4 regions of the Paenibacillus sp. NPDC093718 genome follow, and region 3 is predicted to be linked to each of the others. Evidence: predicted binding sites of a transcription regulator. Region 3 holds the regulator's gene; each other region holds the start of a gene.
What was found. The regulator Rex, encoded in region 3, represses fermentation and respiration genes when NADH is low (regulators of the CRP and FNR family bind a similar motif). The targets are predictions, from matches to a motif close to TTGTGAAATATTTCACAA.
Positions count from the first base shown of each region.

Region 1: the regulator Rex is predicted to act here: its motif matches at 2,600-2,617, upstream of ACQKPA_RS14120 (cytochrome ubiquinol oxidase subunit I).
Region 2: the regulator Rex is predicted to act here: its motif matches at 2,064-2,081, upstream of ACQKPA_RS13840 (formate/nitrite transporter family protein).
Region 4: the regulator Rex is predicted to act here: its motif matches at 2,953-2,970, upstream of ACQKPA_RS19655 (nitrate/nitrite transporter).

Region 1 covers NZ_JBNNUS010000004.1:273,077-278,664, reverse strand. Annotated here, with positions in the region: gene ACQKPA_RS14130 (NAD(P)H-dependent oxidoreductase) at 1-117, shown strand, start outside; purine riboswitch at 256-357, shown strand; gene ade (adenine deaminase) at 614-2,416, shown strand; gene ACQKPA_RS14120 (cytochrome ubiquinol oxidase subunit I) at 2,699-4,102, shown strand; gene cydB (cytochrome d ubiquinol oxidase subunit II) at 4,089-5,105, shown strand; gene cydD (thiol reductant ABC exporter subunit CydD) at 5,105-5,588, shown strand, end outside.
Region 2 covers NZ_JBNNUS010000004.1:206,664-212,251, forward strand. Annotated here, with positions in the region: gene ACQKPA_RS13835 (molybdopterin-containing oxidoreductase family protein) at 1-630, opposite strand, end outside; gene ACQKPA_RS13840 (formate/nitrite transporter family protein) at 1,084-1,956, opposite strand; gene ACQKPA_RS13845 (MFS transporter) at 2,333-3,580, opposite strand; gene ACQKPA_RS13850 (TetR/AcrR family transcriptional regulator) at 3,684-4,277, opposite strand; gene ACQKPA_RS13855 (DUF4352 domain-containing protein) at 4,525-5,121, opposite strand; gene ACQKPA_RS13860 (FAD-dependent oxidoreductase) at 5,249-5,588, opposite strand, start outside.
Region 3 covers NZ_JBNNUS010000002.1:850,305-855,892, forward strand. Annotated here, with positions in the region: gene ACQKPA_RS09645 (AAA family ATPase) at 1-1,071, opposite strand, end outside; gene ACQKPA_RS09650 (hypothetical protein) at 1,064-1,597, opposite strand; gene ACQKPA_RS09655 (DUF5590 domain-containing protein) at 1,869-2,387, opposite strand; gene ACQKPA_RS09660 (amidohydrolase) at 2,419-3,720, opposite strand; gene ACQKPA_RS09665 (redox-sensing transcriptional repressor Rex) at 3,695-4,360, opposite strand; gene dinG (ATP-dependent DNA helicase DinG) at 4,423-5,588, opposite strand, start outside.
Region 4 covers NZ_JBNNUS010000006.1:279,638-285,225, forward strand. Annotated here, with positions in the region: gene narI (respiratory nitrate reductase subunit gamma) at 1-619, shown strand, start outside; gene ACQKPA_RS19640 (GAF domain-containing protein) at 671-1,135, shown strand; gene ACQKPA_RS19645 (ATP-binding protein) at 1,132-2,214, shown strand; gene ACQKPA_RS19650 (response regulator transcription factor) at 2,211-2,858, shown strand; gene ACQKPA_RS19655 (nitrate/nitrite transporter) at 3,028-4,542, shown strand; gene ACQKPA_RS19660 (YwiC-like family protein) at 4,594-5,319, shown strand; gene ACQKPA_RS19665 (DUF6953 family protein) at 5,400-5,588, shown strand, end outside.

The DNA of each region.
Region 1 (5,588 bases), on a different contig from region 3:
TTTTGCGGCGTAGGCAGTGTGCGTGCCACGAACATTACACAGCTTCGCAAAATGCCTGAAGTGGCAAGAAAGCAATGGCTTGAGCGTGTACACAGAATGGGACGGAAATTGGCTTGAGCGTGTACAGAGAATGGGACAGAAATTGGCTTGAGCGGCAGGGGTGAGATGTACAGTTCCTTCCAATGGCTTGACTTCTCGGGCAGGAGGATTATAATTCATACAACAAATGAAACGAAAAGAATGGAAGGGTACGTTTTTTTCAAAATCAAATCTTGATGTATATGCCGGGGAATAGGGCCCAGGCGTTTCTACCAGGTTACCGTAAATGACTTGACTACATGAAGGTATGAGAATCTCACCACCTAGCCCAGCTTCGCAATTATTGAAGCCGGGCTAGAAAATCATCTTGATTGGAATCCAGCAGGTTTTAACGGATGAGGTGATGTGCAGACTAGATAGCATACCATTGCTGATGCACGGGACTTCTCTTCCTCTATGGATATAAGTACAGGCACCCCGGGCAGATACGCTGCCCGGGGTGTTTGGCGTGTTATACAGCGGATCGATTTTGTATTCTTACCGTTCAATTATAAAAGGGGAGCGTGCAATCATCATGAGTTCAATCCAGAGACAGAAACGATACGAGGTCAGCCGGCAGCTGGGGAAGGTTGCGTTAGGACAAGAGCCAGCCGATCTGGTCATCAAAAACGGCACGCTGGTCAATGTGTTCACGGGCGAGCTTCAGGAACGGATGGACGTGGCGATGGCGTACGGGCGCATCGCTTATATCGGCAACGCCGATCATACGATTGGGGAAGGGACGCAGGTGATCGAAGCGAATGGCCGGTTTATCTCGCCTGGTCTGCTCGACGGTCATATGCATGTGGAGAGCACAATGCTCACCGTGACCGAGTTTGCCAAGGCGGCAATCGTTAGCGGAACGACCGGGGTTTATATGGATCCCCATGAGATTGCCAACGTATTCGGCATGGAGGGTGTTCGCTGGATGCACGAGGAAGGGCAGCAGCTGCCGATGAAGGTGTTCACCACCATTCCTTCCTGCGTACCGGCGACGTTTGATCTGGAGGATGCAGGGGCGCAGCTGGGCGTAGCCGACATTGAGGAAGGACTGACTTGGCCCGGTGTCGCCGGGCTTGGCGAAGTGATGAACTTTCCGGGCGTCGTGTACGGCGATCCGACCATGAGCGGAGAGATCGAGGCCACGCTGCGTGCGGGCAAGACGGTGACGGGGCATTTTCCGGCCGAGGATGACCGGATGCTGCAGGCATATATGGCAACCGGCGTAAGCTCCGATCATGAGACGGTAACCCGAGAGCAGGCTTTGGAGAAGGTTCGCCTCGGCATGCACCTGATGATCCGCGAGGGTTCGGCTTGGCAGGATGTGAAGGAAGTTGTTAAGGTCATAACGGAAGATAAGGTTCGTACAGACAATATTTCTCTGGTTACGGATGATGTGTATCCGCAGACGCTGCTGAGACTCGGACATATGAACCATGTAGTCCGCCGCGCTATGGAAGAGGGCGTGGACCCGGTTACGGCGATCCAGCTTGGAACGATCAACGTCGCTCGTTATTTCGGGATGGACATGGAGCTTGGCAGCATTTCACCTGGCAAAACGGCGGATATTCTGCTGATTGATGATCTGTTGAGCATGGTACCTTCTGTTGTGATCACGGATGGCGAAGTGGTTGCAGAGAACGGCCGGCTCGTGAAGGCGTTCCCGGTATATCAATACCCGAAAAAAGCCTTTAATTCGGTTCGGCTGCAGCGTTCGCTTACTGCGGATGACTTTCTGCTGCGCAGCAAATTCAATGCAACGCGCACGGAAGTGAATGTGGTGCGCGTCATCGAGAACAGCGCCCGTACCGCCAAAATGACCGCGGTGCTCTCCGTGGAGCAGGGCGTCATCCAGCCGGACCTGAATCAAGACGTGGTTCAGCTGGCATGCATCGAGCGCCACAGCGCAACCGGGCAAATCTCACTCGGTTTTGCGAGCGGCTTCGGACTCAAGTCCGGCGCGGTTGCGTCCACGGTAGCGCACGACAGTCACAATCTGCTGGTGATGGGCACGAATGCCGAGGATATGGCACTCGCGGCGAATGAGCTGGCGGCGTGCGGAGGCGGCATGATCGTGGTAAGGGACGGCAAGGTGCTGGCGAAGGTGGCGATGCCGATTGCCGGTTTGCTGGCGGACCGTCCGGTTGAGATCGTAGCGGAGGAAGTCGCTGCTTTGGAGGAGGCTTGGAAGGAGCTCGGATGCTTCATTCATGCCCCGTTCATGACCTTCTCGCTCATTGCGCTGCCGGTGATTCCGGAAATTCGCATTACCAACCGCGGGATCGCGGACGTAACGGAATTCAAGCTCATCGAGACCGAGATTGGCGCGGTTCAATAAGGGTGCAGATATATCGAAGCAGGTTGGCCTGATGGCGAACCTGCTTTTTTGTAAATACAAAGTTTTGGCCGCGGGCAGAGAAAGCGAGCGGGTTCCATTTTTTCGGTACTCAGTTATACCGTTGTTCACTTAGTGATTTTCGTCACAAATTTATAACTTTTTGCCCCGGTTTCAGTCCTGGTATTGTGATGTTTATCACAATCCTTTGTGACGTGGTCTGCGACAATACAAAAAGAATCAAATTTGAAGTGATCACGTGAGCTAAAGGAAGGGGTATCTGATATGGATCCGGTTATGCTGGCGCGAATTCAGTTCGCATCGACAACCATTTTTCACTTTATTTTCGTACCGTTGTCCATCGGATTGGCGTTTCTGATTGCCATCATGGAGACGATGTATGTTGTTAAAGGTCAGGAAGTCTACAAGAAAATGGCCAAGTTCTGGGGAAAGCTGTTCCTGATTAATTTTGCGGTCGGGGTTGTGACAGGGATTCTGCAGGAATTCCAGTTCGGCATGAACTGGTCGGATTACTCGCGCTTTGTCGGAGACGTGTTTGGCGCACCGCTTGCCATCGAAGCTCTGCTGGCGTTTTTCCTCGAGTCGACGTTTATCGGACTGTGGATATTCGGTTGGGACCGTTTATCGAAGAAGGTCCATCTGCTCAGTATCTGGCTGGTGTCCTTCGGGACCCTGATGTCCGCCTTCTGGATTCTGGCTGCGAATTCGTTCATGCAGCGTCCCGTCGGGTTCGAGATGAACAATGGGCGGGCGGAGATGAACGATTTCTTCGCACTGATTACGAACGGTCAGCTGCTGGTGGAGTTCCCGCATACGATCTTCGGAGCCTTGGCAACCGGGGCGTTCCTCGTAGCAGGTGTGAGTGCCTACAAGCTGTTGAAGAAGCAGGATTTGGATTTCTTTAAGAAATCATTTCACATCGCCATCGTGATTGGCCTCATCACCTCCATTCTGGTAGCAGTATTCGGTCACCAGCAGGCGCAGTATCTGGTGGATACGCAGCCGATGAAGATGGCCGCAGCCGAGAGCTTGTGGGAAACGAGTGACGATCCTGCGCCTTGGACGGTCATTGCGGCCATTGATCCGGATAAGCAGGAGAATACGATGGAGTTCAAAATCCCGTATTTGCTCAGCTTTTTGTCCTACAGCAAATTTTCCGGGGAAGTCATCGGAATGAAGGAGCTGCAAGCACAGTATGAGCAGGAGTATGGCCCTGGAGACTATATCCCGCCGGTCCGTACTACGTTCTGGAGCTTCCGGATTATGGTGGCCGCCGGCAGCATCATGATTCTGCTGGGATTGTACGGAGCGTGGCTGATGCTGCGTAAAAAGGTCGAGAAGGCCGGTAAGTGGTTCCTCAGACTGATGCTGTTCGGCATCTCGCTGCCGTTCATTGCCAATACGTCGGGATGGATCATGACGGAGATCGGCCGCCAGCCTTGGACGGTATTCGGACTGATCACCACGGAGAACAGTGTTTCACCGAACGTCAGCGCCGGCTCGATTCTGTTCTCGCTCATCATGTTTACCGCTATTTATGCGGTGCTGGCAGCCGTCATGGCGTATCTGTTCATCAAAGTCATTAAGAAAGGACCGTATGCGGCGGAGGAAGATGACCACCACGCAAGCGATCCGTTTAATAAGGAGGGCTACAATGCTGTCTCTTAACGAACTGTGGTTTGTGCTCGTTGCCGTATTGTTTATCGGGTTCTTCTTCTTGGAGGGCTTCGACTTCGGGGTCGGGATGTCCACGCAGCTGCTGGCCAAAAATGATACCCAGCGCCGGGTGCTGATCAACTCGATCGGCCCGTTCTGGGACGCCAACGAGGTCTGGCTGTTGACGGCAGGCGGCGCCATGTTCGCCGCCTTCCCGAACTGGTATGCTACGCTGTTCAGCGGATTCTACATTCCGCTTGTCTTTCTTCTGCTGGCCTTGATCGGACGCGGGGTGGCCTTTGAATTCCGCGGCAAGGTGGGCGATGTCCGCTGGAAACGGGTGTGGGACGGTGCGATCTTCACCGGCAGCGTGCTTCCGCCATTCCTGCTCGGCGTTGTTTTTGCCTGCCTGATTCAGGGGCTCCCCATTAACGAGGAGATGCAGCTGCATGCCGGATTGTTTGATGTTGTGAATGGCTATACTGTGGTTGGCGGACTGACGATGGTGATGCTCTGCCTGCTGCATGGCTTGATGTTCACAACATTGCGCACGATGGGGGATCTTCAGGAACGGGCGCGCCGTATGGCCCGGAGACTCCTGCTTCCCGTAGCGGCCCTGTTCGTGGCATTCGGGGTGATGACGTATTTCATGACCGATATCTTCGAGAAGCGTGGCGTGATGTTAACCGTGCTGCTGGTGCTGGCTTTGCTCGCATTCCTGCTGGGCGGATATTTCATGAACATCAAGCGGGACGGCTGGGCTTTCGGGATGACCGGGGCGGTTATCGCCCTGCTGGTAACGTCCGTGTTCGTGGGCTTGTTCCCGCGCGTGATGGTCAGCTCCATCAATGCAGCATTTGACCTGACCATTTATAATGCGGCCTCCGGACCGTATTCCCTGAAGATTATGACGATTGTGGCGGTAACGCTGCTGCCATTCGTATTAGGCTATCAAATTTGGAGTTACTTCGTTTTCCACAAACGGGTACATGAGAAGGAGCATCTGGAGTACTGATGGGAAAAGATCTGCTGGGATACAAAGGCGCCAAGACGGTATTCTTCCTTGTCGCCGTATGTACCCTGGCACAGAGCATGGCCATCCTCCTGCAAGCCAAGTGGCTGGCGGAAGCCGTATCCGCCCTGTTTGCGGGATCAACGCTGCAGGAGCAGGGGGAGACCATTTCCTTGTTCCTGCTTGCATTTCTGGCACGCCACGGCATTTCGGCCGTGCAGCAAGGAATCGCGCAGCGCTTTGCCGAGGAGACGGGCACGAGCCTGAGGAAGCAGCTGCTTAATGAGCTGTTTCGGAATGGGCCGTCCTTTGTCCGGTCGGAAGGAACAGGCAATGTGGTTACGCTTGTGCTGGAGGGCATCGGCAAGTTCCGCAAATATGCGGAGCTGACCATACCGCGCATGATGGGGGCGGGCATTACCCCGGCTTTGGTATGGCTGTACGTGTTCATGACGGACCGGATTTCGGGCATTATTCTGCTGGTGA
Region 2 (5,588 bases), on a different contig from region 3:
ATGCACGTCGATTACAATGACCTTGGCACCGGCCTTGCGCGCTTTCTCTGCCAACACCACCTGATGCATATTGGTGCTGACGATGTTGCCGCCCCAGACGATGATGACATCGGCATGGACGGTATCCTCCGGGACGGTGCCTCCATTAAACCCCATAACGGATTTCCAGCCCTCATTGCCTGCGGAATTACAGATCGACTGCTTCAGGCGGCTGGCGCCCAGCCTGTTGAAGAATCTCCGATCCATGCCGTCCACGCTCAATATCCCCATGTTGCCGTAGAAGCTGTAAGGCAGAATGCTCTCAGAGCCATGCTCCTCGATCAGCTTCTTGTAGCGTTCGGTAATCTCCTGAATCGCTTCATCCCAGCTGATTCGCTCGAAAGCCCCCTCGCCCTTGGGCCCTATCCTCCGCAGCGGATAAAGCACGCGCTCCGGATGATACACCCGATGTGCCATATTGCGGACTTTATTACAGATGGCTCCCTGCGTAATCGGATGATCCCGATTACCGGTAACCTTCACGATTTTTCCGTTCTCTTTATGCAGCAGCAGGCCGCAAGTATCGGGACAATCCAACGGACAGACCGCCGGAAACACGCCGTTTTCCTGATGTATCATCGCTTCAGTCATTTCGTTCATTCCCCCTTGTACACGCTGAATCATATCCCTTTATCTTAAAAGAAAATCAGATCTCCAGTAAAGTCTTACATTTTTTTCTGCATCAGTGATTCACTCTACTTCCTTCCGGGTATATTCCTATCAAGAGCAACGAAGAGGAGCCCAGACCCTTTCTCTTCCTTGCCGAATCATGGACCACTCCCAAAAAATTCGCCATGCCCATGTCTCCTCCCCCGAGACCGGCATGGCGAATTTGTTTGTACAGCATTACTGTATCGTAGAGATATGATTATTACGACGGTGCCTTACCATTTTAAAAAATAGCGGGCTTGTTCCCTGCGACTTATACAAGGAATCCGCTCCGCCAACAACGTTAAAAAAGCTGCGATCATCCGATCCCTATTCTTAAGGGAGCGGTCGATCGCAGCTTTTTTTCTCCGCCTTTGCTTACCAGGCTTCTGGATATCAAGAAACATTTTGCGCAGAATGAACCTGTTGAGCAGTGCCGGTAGCTGGCGAAGACGACAGCGCCGCATCTTGTTCACCGCGAGGAATGTCCTCAACCTTATCATTCTTCTTCAAATATACGGTCCCGTAGGCAGCTCCCACAAACAGCGCGCCTCCGACGAAATTGCCAAGCCATACCGGAATAAAGTTTATCAGATACTCACCCCAGCTGTAATACCCTTCAAATATCGCTGCGGGAATGAGGAACATGTTGGCCACCACGTGCTGAAAGCCGATGGCTACAAACGCCATCGTCGGAAACCAGATCCCGAGAATTTTGCCGCTCATCTGGTCCGATCCGTAGGACAGCCACACGGCGAGAGCTACGAGCCAGTTGCAGCCGATACCCGACAAGAAAGCCTGCAGGAAGCTGTCATCCAGCTTGTGTCCCGCCATGTCCACCAGCTTCTCCAGATAAACGCCGCTGCCTGTCAGACCGGTCACATGACCGAAGAAGTAAGCGACGAACAACGCCCCCGCCATATTGCTTACCGTGACGAGAGCCAAATTCCGCATCATCTCCATCGTGGATATCCGCTTCTTGAACCTGGCCAGGGACACGGCCATCATGTTGCCCGTCAACAGCTCTCCGCCTGCGAGCAATACAAGAATCAGTCCGACAGGAAATATCGCCGCGCCTATAAAACCGGCGATGCCTCCCCAAGCCTCAGACGCCCCGGAAATCACGCGAATATCCAGCAAAAAGCCGAGCGCGATAAAAGCACCCGCCAAAAATCCTAATATCATAACGTTCATGGCGGAGTTATGTGCTTTTTTTACCCCGTTCTCCACGGTGATCTCCGCAATGCGATCAGGTTTGTAATAGGCCATGGCCGCTCCCCCATTTCTCCCGCATTCCGTCCTGAGAATCTCTCGAATGCAGCTTCTGATGTTTCTGTTACAGTTACCCATATTGTACCGCAGCCTACTAAGCAAGAACGTGAATTATATCACGACCATGTGCGTCAGGTTCGGACCTCCTTGTATCCTGGCTGGTTGATCACGTTTTAGATCGAGCATTCGTTCGATCCGAGCCAGCGGTACATATAAAAAAATGCGGTGCCCGGAGATAATCCCGACACCGCTTGGTTGGTGCTTTTACCAGCCCTCTTGTTCTAAACCAGCAAACTTATGCCAGTTTACAAGCAACACGTTCTAAACCAGCAGCATATGCCAATTTATCAGCAACATGTTCTAACCACTATCCCTATGCCTCGGCGACAGTCTCTACCCTAACAGGCGTTTCCTTTTCCTGAGCCGGAACGTTCGAGATCGGAAGCTTCATGCTAATCAAGGACGACAGCAGGAAGAGCGCGCCTGCCGTAAAATACACAACCACAATGGAGGTTACCGACATATACCATCCCGTAAACCCGGAGCCGATGAGCAGCATACCGGTAAACATCGGCGTCATCACGCCATTCAGCCGACCGATGAATTTCTCTTCCACCTGCTGCATCATCACGGCCATCAGAACCGTCTGCGCCATTGCCATCAGCACCCCGGTTGCGAAGCGCATCGTGCCGGTCAGGATCGGCCACTGGGACAGCACCTCGACAAAGGTCGAGAGGCCAAGGAAGGCAAGCCCGGCGAACAACAAGTAGTTGCCTTTCACTCTCCCCGCAATGACAGCAGCCAGCACGCCGCCAATTAACATGCCTAGGCCCTCTAGCGCAGTAAACCACTGAACGCTGGACATTGACAGCTGTAAACGCTCCGTGATGACAAAGATATCAAGCGGCTGAACAAGTCCACTGCCGAGCGCCAATAAAACGTAGACCACCAGCAGCACCTTCAACAGCCGACTGGAACCGATATAAGTGAAGCCGGCCTTCATGTCCTTCATAAAGGAACCGGTCGATTCCGAATTGTTAGAGGGTTCATCCACACTGGAAGGAAGAAACATTAGCACAATCGCCGAAGCGCCGAATAGAACCAACAAGCTGATTAATGATGCCTGCAATCCAAAAGCTTGATAAATCGTCGTACCGACCATCGGTCCCAAAATGATGAACAGCGACATCGAGGTCTGGGACAAAGCCGTGGCCGCGGGCACATGCTCATCCGGCAAGCAGCGCTTGATGATCTTCATAGACGAAGGCTGCGAGAATTGGGATACGACAGCCGAGACCAGGGTCACCGCAAACACGGCCTGCCAATATCCCGCATACACAACAAACAGGATAAGCAGTATGGAGAAAAAGCTTAGAATGTCTCCCCAGATCATCGTTCGCTTGGGGCGCCAACGGTCCGCCAGCACGCCGCCAACCATAGAGATCACAAAGATCGGCGCGTATTCAATTACGGTAAGCAGCGATACGGCGATCGGGTCATGGTTGCTCTTTTCCATAATGAAGAACAACAGTGCCATGTTGCGGATCCAGATCCCGATATTTTGCATAAAATCCGAAACCATCAGCAGCACGAACGCGCGGTTGCCAAACAAATGCCTCATGTTTCATCCCCCTAAGAAAACCGACTATTCGGTTTAATTATATATGCGGAAACGCCCACCCGCTTGCAATCAACAGAAGCGTTTCCGATAAATCCTTCAAACACTACGATCCTTGGCTCGATAAGACACCGTTTAAAAATAACGCAACTCCCTTGTGGTATAGCTGCCTTGATTCCTCCTGAGACCGTTCGTAGTACGAAACCGACAACCCGTCCAGTAGCGATCCGAAGATAACGGCTATTTCGTCGATATCCTCTGCCGCTATCCGTCCCTCGTACGCTCCCTCCGCTAGAATCTCGCGGTAGAGCGTACGCGGACCTTGAAAGATCGTCAGGATCTCACCCACAATCGTTTTATTCTCCGGCTGATTGATATAGAATTCCTCCGCGATCTTAGTGAGCGGATTCTGGAAGTCATCGACCATATGATCGGCAATGCCATACAGCTTCTCCTCGAAGCTGGCGTAACGGGCTTTTTTATCATTCCAGGCTTCCATCCATTCCTGATTCTGCTTCGCCAGCAGCTTGACGAACAAATCTTCCTTGCTCTCAAAGTGATAGTAGATGCTTCCCTTACTGGCACCCGTATACTTGACCAGTTCATCCATGGATGTTGCTGCATACCCGCGCTGGATGAACAGTTCCTTTGCTTTATCCAGAATCATGTCCCGCTTTCGCTGCGCTTTTTCTGAAGACATCGACGTAAGCACTCCTTGCTTGGAAATAATAGTCCGGAATTCACGTACCAAAACCTGATTCTCTTAATAAACATAAATCTGTGAAGATGATGAACACCGCTCACAGCTAAAAAACCGACTGTACGGTTTAATCATACTGAAAACATTCCCGCATGTAAAGCAGCGTCTTCACAATCACATCGAAAAAAGGACCTTGCCTAAGCAAAATCCTTTCATCATTCGTACATCCGAAACCAATATTATTTTTTTATTCCACTGCCCAAATGGCTCTTCCTTCTTTCATCGGATCGCCATAACTCAGCTGCAGTCCCTTAACTCCCTGCTTCACTTCGTACGGTATTTCACCTGTCAGCTCGCCGCCTGGGGCAATGGTACCGTCCAGCATTTTCACGTCATCCGTAATGGGAACCGTATAGTTAAGATCGCTCGAATCCGTCAGGGAAAAAGATAGCGCCGAAGAGATGACCAGCGGCTCCTGGCCATTGTTCTTCACGGTAATGTCAACCACCTTAAACGTATGGCCGGGCTGGGGCTTCAAGTATTCATCGCCTTCGGATTCGCGTACGCCGTTCAGCGTAATGACCGTGCCGTGATAATCCACCGTATCGCCCACCGCGGCAGGTTCGCCGATCGGCTTCACCTCTGCGTTGTCGGCCGGTTGGTCCTCATCTTGGGTTGGTTCCGCAGGCGGCTGCTCTTCAGACGTCCCCGTCTGAGCTGTCCCCTCACTGTCCACAACAGCCGGCGGAGTCTCTGCGGGCGGAGCAGCCTCATCATTGGAACAAGCCGCCGTCAGCAGCATGGAGAACAATACAGCCGAGGCCAGCATTACTTTTTTATTCATACTTTATCCTACCTCCTGAAAGTCGATATCTACATGTCCGGATATTTTCCAATTCGCTGTCAAAATCCATAATCCTTCAAAAACAAGAAAAAGACCCCCTAATCAGGGAGTCTTCTTGGTAAAAGGATTACGAATGTACCGGTGTTTTCGTTTCGACCGCCGGCAATGCCTGCAGTCCAGCCGTGTTAAGGAAATTCCACGGTTTGTTGTAATGCGGCTGGAAGAAGAAGTCGATGAATGCCAATTGATCAATCGTCATCCGATTCTGTATGCAAACCGACAGCGTGTTAATGGATTGCGTCATATCCACTTTGGAAATGACCTGTGCACCAAGCATCCGGCGGCTGTCTTGCTCATATACCACCTTCAGCGTAACCTCTTCGAAGGTAGGCATGAATTCCGGACGGTAATGATCCGTAATAGTAACCGCCTCCACCTTCAAGCCTTCGTCCTTGGCGGCTCCTTCG
Region 3 (5,588 bases):
TGCAACTTGCTTCACACTGCCGGGACGCACAAGCTCTGCCATAATAGCATGTCCCAATTCATGTATGGCAACGCGCTTCTTCTCTTCCAAATTCGATTCACGGTCAGAACGCTCACCCATCATTACCTTGTCAATCGCCATGGACAAATGACGCTGATGGATAAACTGTTCATTCTCGCGCATCGTGTAAATGGCCGCTTCATTCATGACGCTCTCGAGTTGTGCGCCCGAGAAGCCGTATGCTTCCTCGGCGATTTTCTCCAAGTCAACATCTTCGTGCAGCGGCTTATTGCCCGCATGCAGATTCAAGATATGCGTGCGTCCCTTCTTATCCGGCAGATCGACCTGAATGTGACGGTCGAAACGCCCTGGACGCAGCAGTGCGCTATCCAGCATTTCTTTCCGGTTTGTCGCGGCAATGACCAGAATACGAGGAGTATCCTGCGAATAGATGCCATCCATCTCGGTTAGCAGCTGATTCAGCGTCTGGTCGTACTCGCGCTGCTGGCCGCCTTCGCGTTTACCGCCAATGACATCGATCTCATCGATGAAGATAATGGCGTTTTGCTTGTTTTCCTTTGTCGCACGGTTACGGGCATCCTTGAACAAATCCCGGATGCGCCCTGCACCAACACCGACATACATCTCAACAAATTCACTGCCGGATGCAGCGACAAAGATCGAATCCGTGTAATGGGCAGCGGCTTTAGCCATCAACGTCTTCCCTGTTCCCGGAGGCCCGGTGAGGAGAATGCCCTTCAATGGACGAATCCCGAATTTCTTAATGTCTTCATGACGAATCAGAAAATCCAGTGCTTCGCGCAGCTCTTGCTTGGCATTTTCCTGCCCGCCGATTTCTTCGAACGTCAGCTTGGCAGGTCCGCTCTTTTTCCGCTTTCGCTCATTCGCTGCGCCTACAGCGATGCCGCCCTTCATCTTAGCGATAAACAACAAGCCGCCTACAAGTGCTGCAGCGATGAGCAAGGGCACGATGTTCACGCCGACAAATACAAGGAATACCAGCAATACGGGAATAAAGCCTAACATGATTTCTTTAGCTAATTTAGGCATGATTCCACACCTCCATGTTGCCAGACTGACGCGGCAAGATTATAAATTTACCAGACTTGCCGTCTGACAAGCTGACATAGACGTTAGTGTCATCAATCGTTGCTTTTGCTTTCAAATTCGGAGACTGGGCAGCAAGCTGCTCGAGCGATGATTGAATATCGGTATATTGCTTATTATCCATCGCTTCAGCGACTGACAGCATCGCCTTCTCCCACCATTGATCCAGTGCTTCCGAGGAATGGTCCTCCACCAGGATTTTCAATTCCCGATTGCCAATCACAGACTTGCCTTCCTTCTTAATATGCTGAACCAAACCTTGTAAATTTGTATCTGGTGCCAAATCAAGATTCAAAGTAACGGTATTCTGTTTAATATCTATATGTGAATCCTTCACGCCGTCATATTGTGACACAACTTTGGCCAGCGGATTTTGCAAAGCCATCTGCCGATACAGAAACCATCCGCCAAAGAGAACCGATGCTGAGATCACGACAGTCAGCATGATAGGTACAATGCGTAGTTTCATGAAGTTCCTCCTTCATTTCTGTATGAAATTTTGTCTATCATGTTGCAACACAATAATACATATAACAACGATATATAGGGATGCATGTATTTTATATGCTCATTTTGTACAAGTATGAGTATATCACATCTTATATACTTTTTCATGCATGTCTGTGAAAATATTTAGAACAGTTTTTCCATTATCATTTCTGAATACGCTTACAATTATGAGAGAGAAAAAGAGAAGCCCCCTCTTAAATAGTAAGGGACGCCTCTCTTTACTTCGTTTTTTATTGATTTGGAAGAATAATGTCATTACCGATGGTGTTACCGTCTTGAAAACGATAAAACCGATAACCGCGCTGACCGTTGTGTTCATACTGCAGCTGCCAGGCATACTCGCCCTCATACATTCCAGGCAGCAACCGCTTAATTTCTACGCCAGGCAATTCGTTATAAATCTGATCCCGCATCTGGGCTTCCGACATCCCCGTATTCAACAAAACGGATTGGACAGCGTCGGCACCTTCAACAGGTACGTTGTCATCCGTAAATTTTACCCATACCATACGATCTTGATTGTCTTGATCCTTCCCGCTTATCACCCAATAGTTATTATCCTCGCCCCACACCGATTTATAGGTTTTCCCGGACGTAACCAATTGGCCATGCTGTTTGGCGGCAGCAATTGCCATTCTTTCTTCATTCCATGTATCTTTCATAACATATGAATAATAGAGCTGTAAACCAAGCAGTAACAGCAGCACGCCGGATACACTCAGCAATATCCACTTCGTTTTTTTCTTCAAATCCGTCTTCCTCGCTCCCCTTGATTATTCCCTAGAGGGTTGTAAGACGCTCAAAGGCACGCTGCGCTTCCCGGCGGATACGTTCCTCATCGAGAGTAAGACTCGCGCCATTCTTCACGACCTGCTTGCCGTCAACCCATACATGCTCAACATCCTTCGCACTGGCGGAGTAGATAGCATGAGAAATGTAATCCGTCTTCGGAAGGAAGTGCGCCTGATCCGTGTTCAATGCGATCATATCTGCCTTCATACCTACCGCAAGCGTACCAATATCCGTAAGGAAGGCTGACTTGGCTCCATATTCTGTACCCATCCGAAGCGCTTCGGATGCTGGAATCGCGGTTGGATCCCCGCTCACTCCTTTATGGATCAGTGCGGCCAGCCGCATCTCTTCAAACATATCCAGATTATTATTGCTGGCAGGTCCATCGGTACCCAAAGACACGGTGACCCCGGCTTTCAGCAGTGCAGGCACGCGAGCGATGCCGCTGGCAAGCTTCAAATTGCTGCCTGGATTATGCGAAACCATCACTTGATGTTTGGCCAGAATTTCGATTTCTTCATCGGTCAGATGAACGGCATGCGCAAGCAGCGTTGGACGGGAGAACATGCCAAGCTTCTCTAGATGCGCAACAGGCCGAAGTCCGTAGTCATTTACATTCTGAGCGACTTCCGTTTCCGTTTCGGACATATGCGTATGCAAAGGCAGATTCAAATCATGTGACGCCTGCACGAATTTTTCGATGAAATCCGGCGGGCACGTATAGGGTGCATGCGGTGAGATCATCGTCGTAATTCTACCGTCAGCCTTGCCATGCCAGTCTTTCGCGAATGCAACCGCCTCATCCAGCTTCTGCTGCTGCACCTCAGGCGGACATAATCCGATGACACCGCGTGTCAGAACGCCGCGCATTCCGGAGTCCTGCACAACCTTCGCAACCTGATCCATATGATCATACATATCCACAAATGTCGTGGTTCCGCCTTTGATCATCTCCAGCACGGAGAGTGAGGTTCCCCAGTATACATCGTCGGCCGTGAATTTGGCTTCCATTGGCCACATCTTTTCCTGAAGCCATACCTGTAGTGCCAGATCGTCGCCATACCCGCGAAGTAGCGACATGGCCGCATGACCGTGCGTGTTCACCAATCCAGGCAGGAAAAACAGATGGGTTCCGTCGATGATTTCTGTTCCCTCTTGGACAGTCGGCTCTTCTTCACCCAGGTAGGTGATCCGGTCATTCTCCACGACCATATATCCGCGTAACACGGATTTTCCTTCCTCTAGTACCGCAAACGTTCCGTTTTTAACCATCCACTTCGTTGTCGTCATGTGCTGCATCCTCCTTGCCGTTATCCAAATAATAGGCCAAACTCTGCAAATCCGTAGTAAAATCAGCCGTATGAATCCGGATATGGGATGGAGCTTTCAGGATGGTCGGCGCAAAATTCAGGATAGCCTCGATGCCTGCCGCGATAAGCTGATTCGCTACATTCTGCGCCTCAAAATCCGGAACGGTGATAATTCCGATACGAATGCCGTACTCATGAACCGTCTTCTCCAGTTCCTCCATCGGCTGTACGACCAAATTGTTAATTTTCATACCAACTTTGGGAGAATACGAATCGAAAACCGCCACAATCTTCATATTGTCCTTTAGAAATGCATTGTAATTCGATAATGCATGTCCAAGATTACCGGCCCCAATCAATGCGACATTGATCTTCTGGTCCAGCTTTAGAATCTGGCGAATTTTCTCGATCAGATAAGATACGTCATATCCGATCCCTTTCCGTCCAAAATCACCGAAATACGCTAGGTCCTTACGAATTTGAGCAGGATTGAGGTCCAGTTTCTGTCCCAATTCCTGGGAGGAAACCGTGGAGACCTCCCTTTTCTGAAGCTCATTCAAATAGCGCAAGTATACAGGTAATCTGCGGACCACGGCTTCCGAAATTTTTTCCGATTTCATGCATGCTCCCCCTAATAATAGGTTAATAACTACATTTGTTTGTGCTCGTTCATGGTTTCACTTTATTCAGCTTGATTCCCTATGCCTGCCTCTGCCTGCAGCCATTCCGAAATTCGGGGAACGATTCCCTCTGTCGGCATGTGCTCCATCTTCGGTCCCGGCAAGGAATATAAAAAATACTTCCCATAATAGGATTCAATGACCCGAGTATCGTAGACGATGACAATCCCCTTATCCTGCGCGGTCCGTACCAATCGACCAAATCCCTGTTTGAAGCGGATGACCGCTTGCGGGACCGATAGCTTCATGAACGGGTTCTTCTTCTGCTGCTGCAGCAATTCGCTCTTGGCTTCGACCAATGGGTGGTTCGGCGGCTGGAACGGCAGCCGGACGATGGCAAGGCAAGTGAGTGCCTCACCGGGTATATCTACCCCTTCCCAGAAGGAGCTGGTACCCAGCAGGACCGAAGCGCTGCTATCCTGGAATCTCCGGATTAACTTGGTTCGGCTGGTTCCGTCCATCCCTTGTCCCAGTACCGTAATATCGCTGGATGCCAGCGCCTCCTTCAAGGGCTCATGCACCTGACGGAGCATGCGGTACGAGGTGAACAGGACAAGCATGCGACCATGTGTCGCGATTGCCGTATCAGCCAATGATTGCACAAGTGTATTCACAAAGAGCGCATCCCCGACCGAGCCCTTCACGCTCGGAAAATCGCGCGGCACAACAAGGAGTGCCTGCTCCCTGTAATTAAACGGGGACGGCAGCAGAACTGTGTTCAGGTTGCCGCTATCTGCCGCTTCCTGAAGACCCAAGTTCTCGATCATGAACTGAAACGATTTGTCCACAGACAAGGTCGCCGATGTCAGGATCACGCTTTGTTTCTTGTCAAAAAACAATTCCTTTAAGTGGGTGCTGACGTCGACAGGCACCGCGTAAAGCTGCAGCGATTTGCCGCGGAAGTTGCCGTTGGCCTCCATCCAGTACACCGTACCTTCATCATTCAGGGCCATGAAGGACCTCAGGTCCTCACGGTGTGCGGCCAGGTCCTTAAACAGACCCGATAGGTCTGTCAACAGACTGTCCGCGCTGTAGTCGTCCAAATCTTCCTTCATTTCGGCGATCAGCTTGTCACCCTTGCGTACGACATCGCCCAGCGTCAGATGAATTTGATGCTCCAGCTCGGCAAGCGAATCCCAATCCTTCGGCTTCTTCAGAGGCGATAACC
Region 4 (5,588 bases), on a different contig from region 3:
TTACCGTTACCGTACGGACCAGTTTAACTGGACGGCAAAATCCAGCGAGTTTATCGAGAAGAAACATCTCAAGCTGGGCAGTCTCATGTTTCATTTAGGTATCATTCCGGTTATCGGAGGGCATGTAGCAGGCTTAGCTATCCCTCAATCCTGGATGGAGTCGCTGGGGATCAGCGATCATATGTATCATATCGGAGCGGTGTACATCGGAAGCGCATTTGGCTTTCTAACGCTGGGAGGTATGGTATTGTTAACGGCCAGGCGGTTCACCATTCGTAATGTCCGAAAACTCAGCACCGCTTCCGATATGCTGGTTAATGTCCTCCTGCTGTTTATCGTATTTATGGGGATGTACAGCACGCTGGTTACAAACGCGGTACAGCCGGAATTCAATTATCGGGAAACGGTCTCCGTGTGGTTCCGTGGATTGTTTATGCTTCGTCCGGATGCTTCGTTGATGGTGAACGTGCCGCTGTCGTTTAAAATTCACATTCTGGCTGGATTCGGCATTTTTGGCTTATGGCCTTTTACCCGATTGGTGCATGTGTGGAGTGTTCCGTTGAATTATGTGGGGAGAAGATATATTCTGTATAGAAAGCACCGTAAATTTGAATCGTAGAGCGGAAGAAGGCTGTGTGGCCTTCTTTTCTACGTCAGAGGAGTAATGGAAATGAAGAATCAGCCGATCTTTAATTACCAAAGTGAAATGGATAAGCTTCGAGCCCGGTTTCAATTCGATTTCGTGTCCATGGCGTTGGTGCAGCCGGCTGAAGACCGATTTGTATTGACCTGGCAGTATGCCTCGGGAAATATAAATGAGAGGTACAAGCGTATCGTTTTACATTCCGGCAAAGGCATCGCGGGCATGGTATTTAAGACCGGAAAACCGATGCTGATTCAAAACGTGAATGCCGATATTGAATCAAGGGACTTGTATAATTATCCGATAATCGTTGCAGAGCAGTTGAAAAGCCTTGGCGCAGTACCGCTGTGGGAAGGCTCTCGCGTCAAGGGGGTTTTGCTTGTGGGATATCGCAGGGAAAACGTGCTCGATCCAAGGTCCTTTGAGTCGTTTCAGGAAGGAATAGGAACGGAATTTGGTGCTTTTTACGCCAAGGAGGTATCACAGCCTTGATTCAGATGACGGATGAGCATTTAAGCGAATTGCTTAGAAGCATGTATCAGAATAGCATGGAGGCCATTTTTTTTATCGACGAAAAGGGCAGCGTGGTGGCTATGAATCCGGCTGCGGAGAACATCCTTGACATTGATGTGATTGAGAGGATGCAGTCCGGTGCGGATGGTTCCTTCTGCCAGACCTGCAAAGGCTATACCGATGAACAGGATCTCATAACCTGCTCCACATGCTATTTAGATTATCCGCATGGGGAGTTTTCATCGTTCCAGGTCTATCTTAAGACGCGCGGCGAAGGCATCGTTCCCTATGCGGCCAGTTACCATATCATCGATGAAGCCCGCGGCATCCGGGTGATGATGCTCCTTGACCTGACGAAGCAGCAGAAAACACAGGAAATGCTGCAGCGGACGAATATGCTGAAATATGTCATCAAGGCACAGGAGGACGAGCGTAAGCGGATATCCCGCGAACTGCATGATAGCGTGGCTCAAGAGCTGCTCAGCTCACTGGTCGACCTGCGTGTCGTTAAATATATGAATGTAGGCGAGGATGTGCTCAAGAAGCTGCATCAGACCGAGGTGTCTTTAACCAGGCTTCTGGATGATATCCGGCATTTATCCGTTGAACTCAGACCTGCTTCATTAGATGATTTGGGGCTTGAGGCTGCGTTCCGCTCCCATTTTAAATGGATCGGGAAGAATTACGGAGTGCTTGTTGAATTCTCTGCGGAGCTAGCGGCAGCCCGCTACGGCAGCGAGATTGAAACGGTTGTGTACCGGGTATGCCAGGAAGCGGTGCTGAATGCCATGAAATATTCAGGAACGGACGAGGTGCATGTACGATTATGCGAAGTGAATGGCTATCTTCAGTTAACCGTCCGGGACCGTGGAGTCGGGTTTAACATGGTCATTGATGAAGCTAAGGGAACCGGGCTGGGGCTGTACGGGATGCGGGAACGCGCAGAGCTCGTCGGTGGTCAGTTTGTTTTGCTATCCGCTCCCGGCGAGGGTACGACGATTCAGCTCAACATTCCGCTTACGAATGGTGACGACAAGCCGGAGGTGATGGTTACATGAAAATTGTGATCGCGGATGATCATGCCGTGGTCCGCAGCGGATTTTCCATGATTCTGAATTACCAGGAAGATATGGAGGTCGTCGCGACGGCGGCAGACGGGATGGAGGCTTATGCCATGGTGGCGAAGCACCGGCCGAATGTGCTGTTGATGGATTTAAGCATGCCCCCCGGCGAAAGCGGACTGATTGCGACCGGCAAGATCAGCAGCGAATTTCCGGACACGAAAATTCTGATTCTAACCATGTATGATGATGACGATTACCTGTTTCATGTTTTAAAAAACGGGGCTTCAGGTTATGTGCTCAAAAATGCGCCGGATGATGAATTGATCTCCGCCATCCGTATGGTGCATAAGGGAGGGACCTATATCCATCCCCAGATGGCGACTTCCCTGGTTCGGGAGTTTATTAAGAAAGATAGTGAGAGCGCGGAGCAGGATCCGTTCAACAGTTTGTCCAAAAGGGAGATTGAGATCCTGCCTCTGATTGCCAAGGGCTATGGCAATAAGGAGATTGCGGAAAAACTTTTCGTATCGGTCAAGACGGTGGAGGCGCACAAAGCCAAAATTATGGAAAAGCTGAATTTGAAAAGCCGCCCGGAGTTAGTGGAATATGCATTGAAGAAAAAATTGCTGGATTTCTAGTCCTTACACATATATACAAGGGCGCAATAAAGGGTCCTTGCTTAAAGGAATAGGGAAGTTCCCCGGAGAGATTCAGGGAACTTCCCTATTAGCATTGTGAATAGGTGCACGTACAATAGGAGCTGGGGATCAATATGCCATTCATTACGCTTTAGAAAAGGTGATGGAAATGATCAAAAAGGTGCAGCTTCCGCTGCAAACAATGAATCTGGTGCTTGGCTTTATGGTATGGGTCATCATCTCCGCGCTCCTGCCGTTTATTCGGGAGGATATCTCCATTACGGCCGACCGCCTCGCTATTCTGACGGCTATTCCGGTGGTGCTGGGTTCGGTCCTCCGGATTCCGCTCGGCTATTACGCCAATGTGGTGGGAGCACGAATTGTTTTTATCGCCAGCTTTATCCTGCTGCTGTTTCCGGTCTATTTTATCAGCTCGGCTACATCCTTTACGCATTTGGTAATCGGCGGCTTGTTCCTGGGGATCGGGGGGGCCGTGTTCTCGGTCGGCGTGACCTCATTGCCTAAATATTATGCGAAAGAGAAGCTCGGGCTCGTAAATGGAATTTACGGGATGGGCAACATCGGTACCGCCATTACCACGTTTGCTGCACCGGTCATCGCAACTCAGATCGGATGGTCCAAAACCGTCCAGCTGTATTTGGTTCTGCTGCTGATTTTTGCCTTGCTAAATATACTCTTAGGCGACCGTAAAGAAATCAAGGTGAAAACACCGGTTATGGAACAGATCAAGGGTGTATATAAAAATGAAAAACTGTGGTTTTTCTCTCTTTTTTATTTTATTACATTCGGCTCGTTCGTAGCCTTTACGGTGTACTTGCCGAACTTCCTGGTTACCCATTTCGAGCTTGCGAAGGTGGACGCCGGGATGCGGACGGCAGGGTTCATTTTGGTAGCAACTTTATTACGTCCTGTGGGCGGCTGGCTTGCAGATAAATTTAAACCGCTGTTCTTATTAATGGGCGTATTTATAGGGCTCACCGCTGCGGCCATTCTGTTGGCATTCTCTCCGTCCATTGGCTTGTATACGGCCGGCTGCTTAACCATAGCCGTTGGTGCCGGGCTCGGAAACGGGGTTATTTTTAAACTCGTGCCCCTTTATTTCAACAAGCAGGCCGGCATTGTGAACGGTATCGTGTCCATGATGGGCGGCCTTGGCGGATTCTTCCCGCCACTGATGCTTTCCTTTATCCATTCGGCTACGGGGCAATATTCCATTGGATTCATGGCCTTATCGCAGGTTGCGCTTGCCAGCTTCGTTATTGTGGTATGGATGTACTATCAGGACAAACTTTCCGTACAATCCGAGGTGTTTAACTCCACCGGCCAGGGGATTTTGGTTACGGATCCAAGCGGAAAGATTAATGCCGTCAATCCGGCATTCACGAAGTTAACCGGATATTCGGAGGAGGAAGTACTCGGCAAGAACCCGAGCGTATTGAAATCCGGAAGACAATCACCGGCATTTTATCAGGCGATGTGGTCTGAAATCATGGAACACGGGAGCTGGCAGGGGGAGATTTGGAACCGCAGGAAGAATGGGGAAGAGTATTTGGAGCTGCTAACGATTAACGCGGTAAAGGACGAATCGGGTGACATCGTTCAGTATGTGGGTACCTTCAGCGATATTACTTATCATCCGCCTGGCCGTTGTTCGAATGGCTGAAGACATGAATCGTGACGGGTATGAGTTTATGGATTGGAGAGGGAGAGACACATGAAAAAGACGAGGTTTGTCATCCCCCGGGAGCATGGTGGCTGGGCCATGGTCAGCGTGCCCTATATCCTAGGAATGGCGGCAGCCAAGCCGGTCCTTCTGCACATTCCGCTATTTTTGGCGTGGTTAGGTTTATACATGGCATCCTATCCGTTTCTGCAATCCTTAAAGAAAACATCCCAACGTAAGACATGGATATCCTGGGGGATCGTTTATTCTCTTATCTCCGTTGCGTTCTTGATTCCGGTGCTTATCTTCAAACCGTTGATGCTCTGGTTTGCACCTGTGCTGCTCATACTGATCATGGTGAATGTTTGGCATGTCCTTCAGAAAGCGGAGCGTGCGCTGTTAAATGATATTTGCGCGATTCTGCTGTTCTGTACCGGAGGCGCCGCTGCTTATATGCTGGGGGGCGGTGGTTTCGATCCGAAACTTGCCGCCGTCATCGGCTATAATTTCCTTTATTTCACGGGTACCGTGTTTTTTGTCAAATCGGTCTTCCGCGAACGCAAAAACAAGCGCTGGACCCTATACGCAAGATTGTATCATGCTGTGATGTTGGTTCTGCCGATCATCTTCGGGAATCCATGGATGTGTCTGCCATTCCTATTTCCGTTTATTAAGACGTTACTGTATTCCGGAAAAGTAATGAAACCGATGAAGGTCGGAATCATCGAGATTGTAGGTTCTATCCAGTTTTTATTGCTGACAATGATCTTGATGTAGTCTGCCATCTTCATAAAAATCGATTCTATCGTCCATTCTGTTATAATAAGTGAAGGTATACAGAAGGGAACGATGTTAATATGACATACACAGCCCAGCAGGTGGCCGAATGGATGGTGGAGGAAATCCGTTTTACGGGTAACTTGTATCAGACGGAGGCCATCCGCTATGTACGCGAGAACTTCGGGGAAGAATTTGTTTTCGTTAACGAAAACGGAAATGCCTCGCTGTCCAAGGAAGTGAAGAAGGCATTCCGCAAACTGCATGGC